One region of the Paenibacillus sp. GCM10023250 genome, then DNA from elsewhere that is predicted to be linked to it. Evidence: riboswitches for the same ligand, from Rfam matches in the RefSeq annotation. Region 1 holds a riboswitch; the other holds the start of a gene.
What was found. A riboswitch is a leader RNA that binds a small molecule or an ion and turns the genes downstream of it on or off. The one in region 1 is predicted to bind S-adenosylmethionine.

Region 1 (4,423 bases):
TACGCCGGGGACATGAACTGGCTGATCGGCCTCGGCGCCTTCATCGCCTGGGTGCCTTGGCTGAACCATCGGGGCTTAACCCATACGGTCTGGGCGGCCGCGGCCTGGTGGGGAATCGGCTTGGGGCTGGAGCGGCAGCTGCCGCTGGACGGCATCGCCCAGACGGCGCTGTGGGGCTATCTGTCCCATCTGATCGCCGACACGCTGACGCCGAGCGGCGTCAAGTGGCTGTATCCGCTGACGAAGAAGACGTTCAAGCTGCCGATCGGCAAGCTGTAATATCCGCCAAGCGGGCACGGTGGTGACCCGCGCACATACGAAAAAGCTCTCCAAGGACTTGGTCCGCGGAGAGCTTTTTGTCGCTTCAGAGCCATTCAATTCAGTCAGAGCCATTCCTTCTTGCGGAAGATGAAGAACATGCCGAAGCCGAGCAGCAGCATGAACGTCAGCAGGACGTATGAGCCGCCGTGCAGATGAAGCAGCGGAATGTAATCGAAGTTCATGCCGTAGATTCCGGTCAGGAACGTGAGCGGCATGAAGATCGTCGTCAGCGCCGTGAACACCCGCATGATTTCGTTGGCGCGGTTGGCCAGGCTGGACTGATAGGCCTCGCGCAAGTTGCCCATGAGATCGCGGTACGTCTCGAACGTCTCGGCGATCTTGACGGCGTTCTCGTAAATGTCGCTGAAATATTTTTGCAGCTGGTCGTCGATCAGCTTCAGGTCTTTTTTGTTGAGCGTCGCGATCAGTTCCTTCTGCGGGCCGAGCACCTTCTTCAGCCACAGAATTTCGGACCGGAGCCCGATGATTTCGTTCAGATGCGATTTCTTCGTATGCATGAGGATATCTTCCTCGAGACTTTCGATGCGCACCTCGATCCGGTCCCCGACGAGGAAGTAATTGTCGACGACGATGTCGACGAGATGATACAGGAAATAGTCGGGCCGGCTGACCTGCTCCTCGAGCAGAATCGGCTTCAACGTGCGGAGTTCGTTGATTTTTTGCTTCGTAACGGTAATGATATAATGGCGGCCCAAAAAAATGTTAAGCGCCCGCAGGAAAATTTCTTCATCGTCGAACCGGATGCTGTTGATGACCAGGAAGTAATGGCCTTCGTGAATTTCGATTTTCGGACGCTGCTCCTCTTCGCTCAAGCAGTCCTCGACCGCCAGATCGTGCAGCGAGAACAGCGGCTGCAGGACTTCCAGATCGTCAACGCCCGCGTCGATCCAATAGAACCCTTCGGCAGGCGGGGTCGTCGCCGTCATAATGTCTTCGACCGGCGTGAACACGCCTTGCGTTACGTGACGGATTTTCATCCGCGCTCCTCCTCTCTTGCCCTAGTGCTGTTTGTTTCCCGGATGCCGGCATGAGGAAGGAAGCGTGAGCGAATACGCCTGTCGGCCATTCGCTTCACCGCATTGTATGTAAAGCGGGGAGGTACGAATAGGATCGAACGGGCGCAAGCGGACACGCTGCTGTTCCTGCAAGCCGGTAATCGATGCGGACGCGCGCATGAACCGCGGCGAAATGCGCGGATTCTATGCGGTTGTCCGCAGGCCTCGGGTCGCCTTCCATATTCGCAAACACCCCTTCGTACGTTCGATTTCGATCGCATTCGCGCAATCCTTGTCTAGTATACTCCGACAATGTCTTTCCATACAAGAAGAAAAGCGGCGCGCATCCCTACGTCTTACCATATGCGGGGAAAAGCCCGCCGTGACAGGTTTTTTGCCCGCTCCGGCGGGTTTGCCTTGACGGCAACCGCGGAATGAATTAAAGTATTTCCATAACGTGATTCCACAATTAAATAAGCAAGCTTTCTTATCAAGAGCAGGCGGAGGGACTAGCCCGATGAAGCCCGGCAACCGGCGTGCGAACGCACGGTGCTAATTCTTGCGGAAACGTTACGTTTCTGAGAGATGAGAGGCGCATGTACGATAAAGTGATGCCCCTCTCTGCGGAGAGGGGCTGTTTTCGTTCCGCGCTCCTCAGGGAAAATACACGACTGGAGTGACTAGACATGCCGATTAAAGTACCTGATCAATTGCCCGCGAAAGACATCCTCTCGGAGGAGAATATCTTCGTGATGGACGAGAGCGTCGCGTATCACCAGGACATCCGCCCGCTGCGGATCGCCATTTTGAATCTGATGCCGAACAAGGAAGTGACCGAGACGCAGCTGCTGCGGCTTATCGGCAACACGCCGCTTCAGGTCGAGGTCGTCCTGATCCATCCGAAGACGCATACGTCGAAGAACACCTCCGCGCAGCATCTGGACTCGTTCTACAAAACGTTCGACGATATCAAGCATTTGTATTTCGACGGCATGATCATTACAGGCGCGCCAGTCGAGACGATGGATTTTGAAGACGTCAACTATTGGGAAGAACTGAAAGATATCATGGATTGGTCCGCGCGCAAAGTCACGTCGACGTTCCATATCTGTTGGGCTGCGCAGGCGGGCCTGTACCATCACTACGGCGTGCCGAAGCATGACCTGCCCGAGAAAATGTTCGGCGTCTTCCCGCATCGGATCGAGAAGCGCAACGTGCCGCTGATGAGAGGCTTCGACGAGTTGTTCTTCGTGCCCCAGTCGCGCCATACGGAAGTGCGACGCGAGGATATCGAGAGCGTAGGCGATCTGGACATTCTGTCGCATTCGCCGGAAGCCGGCGTCTACCTCGTCGCTTCCCGCAACGGGCGCCAGATCTTCGTGACGGGCCATTCCGAGTACGATCCGACGTCGCTGAAAGCCGAATACGACCGCGACCAGGCCAAGGGCATGGACATCGCCATACCGAAAAATTACTACCCGAACGACGATCCGTCGAAGCTGCCGCTGTCCACCTGGCGCGCGCACGCGAACCTGCTGTTCTCGAACTGGCTCAACTACTACGTGTACCAGCAAACCCCTTACGACCTGGGGGCAGGCATTTAAGCTTCATCTAAATACGCTACGGAGAGGGAGAGACCGCAGTCCATGAAAATCGAAAGCCGCCTCGCGCAAATTGGATCCATTAAAGAGCCCGTTACCGGAGCCGTCAGCTTCCCGGTGTACCAATCGACCGCCTTCCGCCACCCGCGCCTCGGAGAGAGCACCGGCTTCGACTATGCACGCACGAAGAGCCCGACTCGCACGGTCTTGGAAGAAGCCGCGGCGGAGCTGGAGTCCGGCGACGCCGGCTTCGCCTGCAGCAGCGGCATGGCCGCGTTGACGACGATATTTTCGCTGTTCGGGCAGGGCGACCACCTGCTCGTGTCGCTCGACCTGTACGGCGGCACGTACCGTCTGCTGCAGCGGATCCTGTCCCGTTATGGCGTGACCGCTTCCTACGCGGACACGAACGATCTCGACGCGCTGAACATGCTCGTCACGCCGTCGACGAAGGCGATTCTCATCGAGACGCCGACCAATCCGCTCATGATGATCACTGACCTCGAACGCGTCTGCGCTTGGGCGAAATCCAAGAACCTGCTCAGCATCGTCGACAACACGCTGCTGACGCCGTTCTTCCAGCGTCCGATCGAGCTCGGCGCCGATATCGTCGTGCACAGCGCGACGAAGTACCTCGGCGGCCATAACGACGTGCTGGCCGGCCTCATTGTAACAAAGGGCAAGGAGCTGTCCGAGCAAATGGCGTTCCTGCACAACTCGCTCGGCGCGGTGCTCGGGCCGCAGGATTCATGGCTGCTCATGCGCGGCATGAAGACGCTCGCTCTGCGCATGGAGCGCCATCAAGCCAACGCGACGGCGATCGCGAACTGGCTGCTGACGCACGAGGCGGTCGACGCGGTGTATTATCCGGCGCTTCCGCATCACCCCGGGCACGAGACGCAGAGCCGGCAGTCGTCCGGCAACACCGGCATTTTCTCGTTCCGCCTGAAGAACGCGGCGTACGTTGAGCCGATTTTGCGCCACGTCAAGCTGATCGCGTTCGCCGAGAGCCTGGGCGGCGTCGAGTCGCTCATGACTTATCCGGCGGTGCAGACGCACGCGGACATTCCGCTCGAGATTCGCGAGCGGATCGGCGTCGACGACCGGCTGCTGCGCTTCTCCGTCGGTATCGAGCATCAGGACGACTTGATCGCGGATCTGGCGCAGGCGTTCGAAGCGGCCAAACGCGAAATCGGGGAGGTCTAGGACATGTCGAACCAACAAGAGCGGGAACCGAACAAGAAGCCCGAGACGCAATTCGCCACGAAGCTGATCCATTTCGGCTCGGAAATCGACGAGCATACCGGCGCGTCCAGCGTGCCGATCTATCAGGCGTCGACGTTCCACCATCACGATATTTTCAACCCGCCGGTCCATGATTACAGCCGTTCCGGCAATCCGACGCGGCAAGCGCTGGAAGACTACATCACGGTGCTCGAAGGCGGCGTCCGCGGGTTCGCCTTCGCCTCCGGCATGGCCGCGATC
Region 2 (4,423 bases), on a different contig from region 1:
CAAGCGAGTCCGACATGCTCTTCCAGATGGCGTCCGACCTGAATGGCTTTATGCGCCGTATAGCCATTGTTCGCGTCAAAGCCGATCTTCACCTCGTCGCCTACCGCGGCGCGGATCGCTTTCATCATCGGAATCGCCGGATCGTTCGCGACCTCCCCTCGCAACGGGCCGTAATTCATGCGCATTTTCAGGACGGTGAATCCGTTTTCAACTTGCTCGCTCATGATGCGGACCACCTCGTCGACGGTCGCTTTCCCGTCCCAGCCGTAGCTGTAATAAATGTTCACCCGGTCCCGGAAGCGTCCCCCTTGCAGCTGATAGACCGGTTTATTCGTCGCTTTGCCGATGATATCCCACATGGCCAGATCGATGCCCGATATCGCTTCCGACTGCGCGCCGGACGGGCCGAGCTTATATGGCGCGAGCAGCATTTTCTGCCACAGCACCTCGACGTCGAACGGGTTCCCGCCGATGACATGCGGCTTCAAGGCATGGACGGCCATAGCCTGCAGCACATGTCCGCCCATCGGCGAGCATTCCCCCCAGCCGCTGATCCCTTCGTCCGTATCCAACTTGATGAACAAACTGCCCCAAGGGAATAGAAACGTGGTCATGCCGGTAATCTTCACGAATTAGCCTCCTAGCCTAGCGAATGTTGAATATATTCTATATATTCTGAATTTGTACGGAATCTCCTTCAAAAACCCGGAAATTCCCCCATTCGCCTCTCCAAAAGCAAAAAAATCCGCTTATGATGGCGGATTAAATCGATTGATGCTGAGCGATTCGATCTTCCACGGTTCCGCGGGCGTCCCCCGGACGAGCCGGAGCACCAGTCTCGCTTGCCGTACCCGGCTGCCCGCCGCGTACAGCTTCACGATCTGCGAACGTTCCGCGACGAGACTGTCATCGGCGGCATACGCGGTCTTCCCCGTCTTGCCGTCGGACGAGATCCGTTCCATTTGCGACAGTAATTGTTCGAACGTCTCGTTGTACGGATCCACGAACAGCATTCTGGCCGCCGGGATTTCCTTGAGATTGAACGTTTTGAAGAACGCGGCAGCCAGCTCGTCCTGGTTCAGGGTCCCGACGTAATCGGTAAGCTTGCCGGCCGCTTTATAGACCATGAGCTGATGTTCCGGATCGACGCTCCGCGACTTATGCGTCGTACTGCCGAGGAAATGCACGCAAAAATGGCCGGAAAACCCGTTGTCCGGGATGCCGTCCCCGCCATGCGGCATGCCGTGCATCGAGGCGGCCAGCACAGTATCGCCGGTCCCGACGAGCACAGCCCTTCTTTTCCAGCTCCACTTGCCCCCGTAGATGTCCTTCATGATCTCGGTGTCCCCGCGCGTCAGCGGCTGGACATCCGCGTGGCTGCTGCCCGCCCGGCGCTGGACCCGGAAGGTCTTGCCGGTCTCCACGTCCGTCAGCGCGAACGTCGACGCCATCGGTATGCGCGATTGGGCTTCGTCCCACGGGAGCAGCAGGCCGTAATACGACCCGCGCAGCTGATCGACCCGCTTCTTCAGCAGCAGCCGGTCCGTACGCCGCAGCAGAATCTTCTCGCCCTTGACGGGGTCGTACACGTAGCCGTTGCGATCCACCGCGAAGGTCTGCCTGCCCTCGCCCGTGATCAACGCCATGGAGGCATCCGTGACCGGGAGGTAGTGCGTGCGGACGCGAACGCCGCCGTTCAGCATCCGCGACACGGCGTTCGGGCTGCCCAGCGTCATGACGGCCGTTCGGGCCGCGTTCGGCGCCGCCGTTACGCGCAAGATCGCCTCGTTGCCCGGCTCGTTGCCCGACGCGTTGCCCGGCTCGTTGCCCGGCGCGGCGCTGATCCCGCTCGGTCCAAAGGCGGCTCCGAACAGAAGGACCGCCAGCAGGAGGCCTGTTCTCGTGTCACGCATAGGATCCATGGTCTCCTCCTTGATCGGGAGCTAGATTCGACGGTCAAGCTCCTCTTGTCTTAAGTTATCCTTCACAGGATTTGCCTAATGCGGATGCCTTATCCTAAGGACCGTCGATCTTCGGCCGCGCCGGCGGAATTCCGCCGCGGCAGCGCCGCGAGCTTCGGTAAGCCCGCTGCTTTCTGCCCAGCTTAAAACGTGACGTAAGCCTGCGCGTGCCCGAATAGCCCTTCGCGATCCACGAGGTCCCTTCGTTCGCGGCCGTCCGTTACTCGCCCTGCGGCCTGGTCGAGGATATCGGCTAACGCGGATTCGATCAACGCGGCCCGATCGGCGCCCCATGTTTCCGACTTCAGCTGCGGGAAGCGGAGGCTTTCCAGGACGTTCATGCCTTTCAAGCGCTGAAACGGCGCAGCCCACATGACCAAATCGCCCTTCAGGCCGGAACGCGGCACCGCAAATTCCCGACAACCGACGATTCCCGCATTCGTGGAGAGCGCGATAAGCCCGCGGATATCCGACTCCCGTTCGAAGGGCTGGTCATCGAACAGAAAGCATTCGATTCGGGTAACCCTGCACTGACGCAAATATTCCAGCCCGCGCGCCGATTCCTTCAGTCGCGGCAATTCAGCATAGAGCGCACGCGCTCGCGGGTCGTCTTCAACTGTCTCCTTATTTGTAACGCGGTCGGGAACGATGATCGGCATGTCTTCTGCCCCTCCTATGACATGGTTGATGAAGTGATAACAACAAAAAATGACCTTCTCCGGAGTAAGAGAAAGGTCATTAACAGGCAAAGTCAGATCCTCGCTCTTATCTCTCGGAATCGCCTTACACAGCGTTTCCGCAAGAATTAGCACCGTGCATACCTTTAAATCCAAAGGTATGTCGGTTGCCGGGCTTCATCGGGCTAGTCCCTCCGCCTGCTCTTGATAAGAAAGTTCACCGTATTCAATTAGTTACAATAATACTATAAAGCACCTTGATGTCAAGTCCTTTTAAGTCGGATCGAGAAGAGACGGCGGGCATGAAGGGAAAGGCCGGTTGACGAGGCCGGGCTCGAACGGCGTGCGTGCTCCCAAGCCGCGCCGGTCTAACGGGTTTCGCGCGCCAGCCTGCGTTCCAACTGCCTGATGAACGCCGCCCGCCGAAAAAAAAGGGACCCGCAGCAACGGGCTGCGGGCCTAAGGATTATATTCTAAAGGGGGTCGAGTTTCAGTATAGCTTCTTCACCTTAAGACAAGCTAAAGATCGGATGTCATTCTCATTACAATTCGCTTACAACTCATCGCAGGATGCGCCATTGATTTGCACGATTCGGCCGAAGAAACCGGAGCGGCACGCGCCAATATCCACCCTTCGCGCGATATGAAGAGACAATAATCGCCGCATACGCGCGACGCGCCGGCGCAGCAGCCTGTGCCCGCTTTTATTTCCGCACGATCGCGTTGATCGAACAAGCTGCCGTTCCTCGCGGCAGCTTGTTTTCATATTGGCGTTTAAGTTGGCGGTCAGGCACATGTTAGGATTTTCCATGTTTAAACGGCTCGTCAAGCGGTTAAGTCTGAAAGATCGTCTCCCCCTCCCCTTGCCATAAACCAATTTCCATTCGTCGCTTGGATGAAATAGAGAACATTGGAAATAGTATGTCGAAAAGGATGGATACCTGCATGATTGTCATGAACAATGTCAACAAGGTTTACCCGGACGGCTATCAAGCGTTAAAAAATATTAACCTTGAATTCAAACAGGGCGAGCTCACGGTGCTGATCGGCCCGAGCGGCTGCGGGAAATCGACGACGATGAAGATGATCAACCACCTCGTCTCGCCGACGAGCGGCTCGATTCTGATCAAAGGCAAAGATACGCGCGAGATCGATCCGGTCGAGCTGCGCCGAGGCATCGGTTATGTCATTCAAAGCATCGGATTATTCCCCCATATGACGATCGGCCGAAACGTAGGCGTCGTGCCACGCTTGAAGAAATGGCCGGCCGCCCGCATCGAGCAGCGCGTCGACGAGCTGCTCAATCTGGTGGGACTGGAGCCGTCCACGTACCGCGACCGCTATCCGTCCGAGCTCAGCGGCGGCCAGCAGCAGCGCATCGGTGTCATTCGCGCGTTCGCGGCGGATCCGGACATCATCCTGATGGACGAGCCGTTCAGCGCGCTCGACCCGATCAGCCGCGAGCAGCTGCAGGACGAGATCGTCCGGCTGCAGCAGGAGCTGCACAAGACCATTATCTTCGTCACGCACGACATGGACGAAGCGCTCAAGATCGCGGACCGCATCATCCTCATGAAGAGCGGCGAGGTCGTCCAGAGCGATACGCCGGAGCGGATTCTGCGGTACCCCGCCAATGAATTCGTGGAATCCTTCATCGGCCAGAAGCGGCTGCAGCAAGAGGACCACGTCTACGAGAGCCCGACCGTCAACGAGGTCATGGTGACTCAGCCCGTCACCGCGTACCCCAACAAGGGATTAGCCGAAGCCATCTCGATCATGGAACGG

Region 2: it holds a riboswitch for S-adenosylmethionine, as region 1 does, so the genes downstream of both, ACFPB1_RS02805 (hypothetical protein) here and metA (homoserine O-acetyltransferase MetA) in region 1, are expected to answer to the same signal.

What each region holds. Positions count from the first base shown of each region.
Region 1 covers NZ_JBHSHY010000006.1:104,749-109,171, forward strand. The annotation lists gene ACFPB1_RS07920 (metal-dependent hydrolase) at 1-279, shown strand, start outside; gene corA (magnesium/cobalt transporter CorA) at 384-1,319, opposite strand; SAM riboswitch class I at 1,822-1,929, shown strand; gene metA (homoserine O-acetyltransferase MetA) at 2,024-2,941, shown strand; gene ACFPB1_RS07935 (PLP-dependent transferase) at 2,984-4,144, shown strand; gene ACFPB1_RS07940 (trans-sulfuration enzyme family protein) at 4,148-4,423, shown strand, end outside.
Region 2 covers NZ_JBHSHY010000001.1:614,279-618,701, forward strand. The annotation lists gene ACFPB1_RS02795 (mandelate racemase/muconate lactonizing enzyme family protein) at 1-629, opposite strand, end outside; gene ACFPB1_RS02800 (hypothetical protein) at 750-1,922, opposite strand; gene ACFPB1_RS02805 (hypothetical protein) at 2,105-2,620, opposite strand; SAM riboswitch class I at 2,724-2,852, opposite strand; gene ACFPB1_RS02810 (ABC transporter ATP-binding protein) at 3,584-4,423, shown strand, end outside.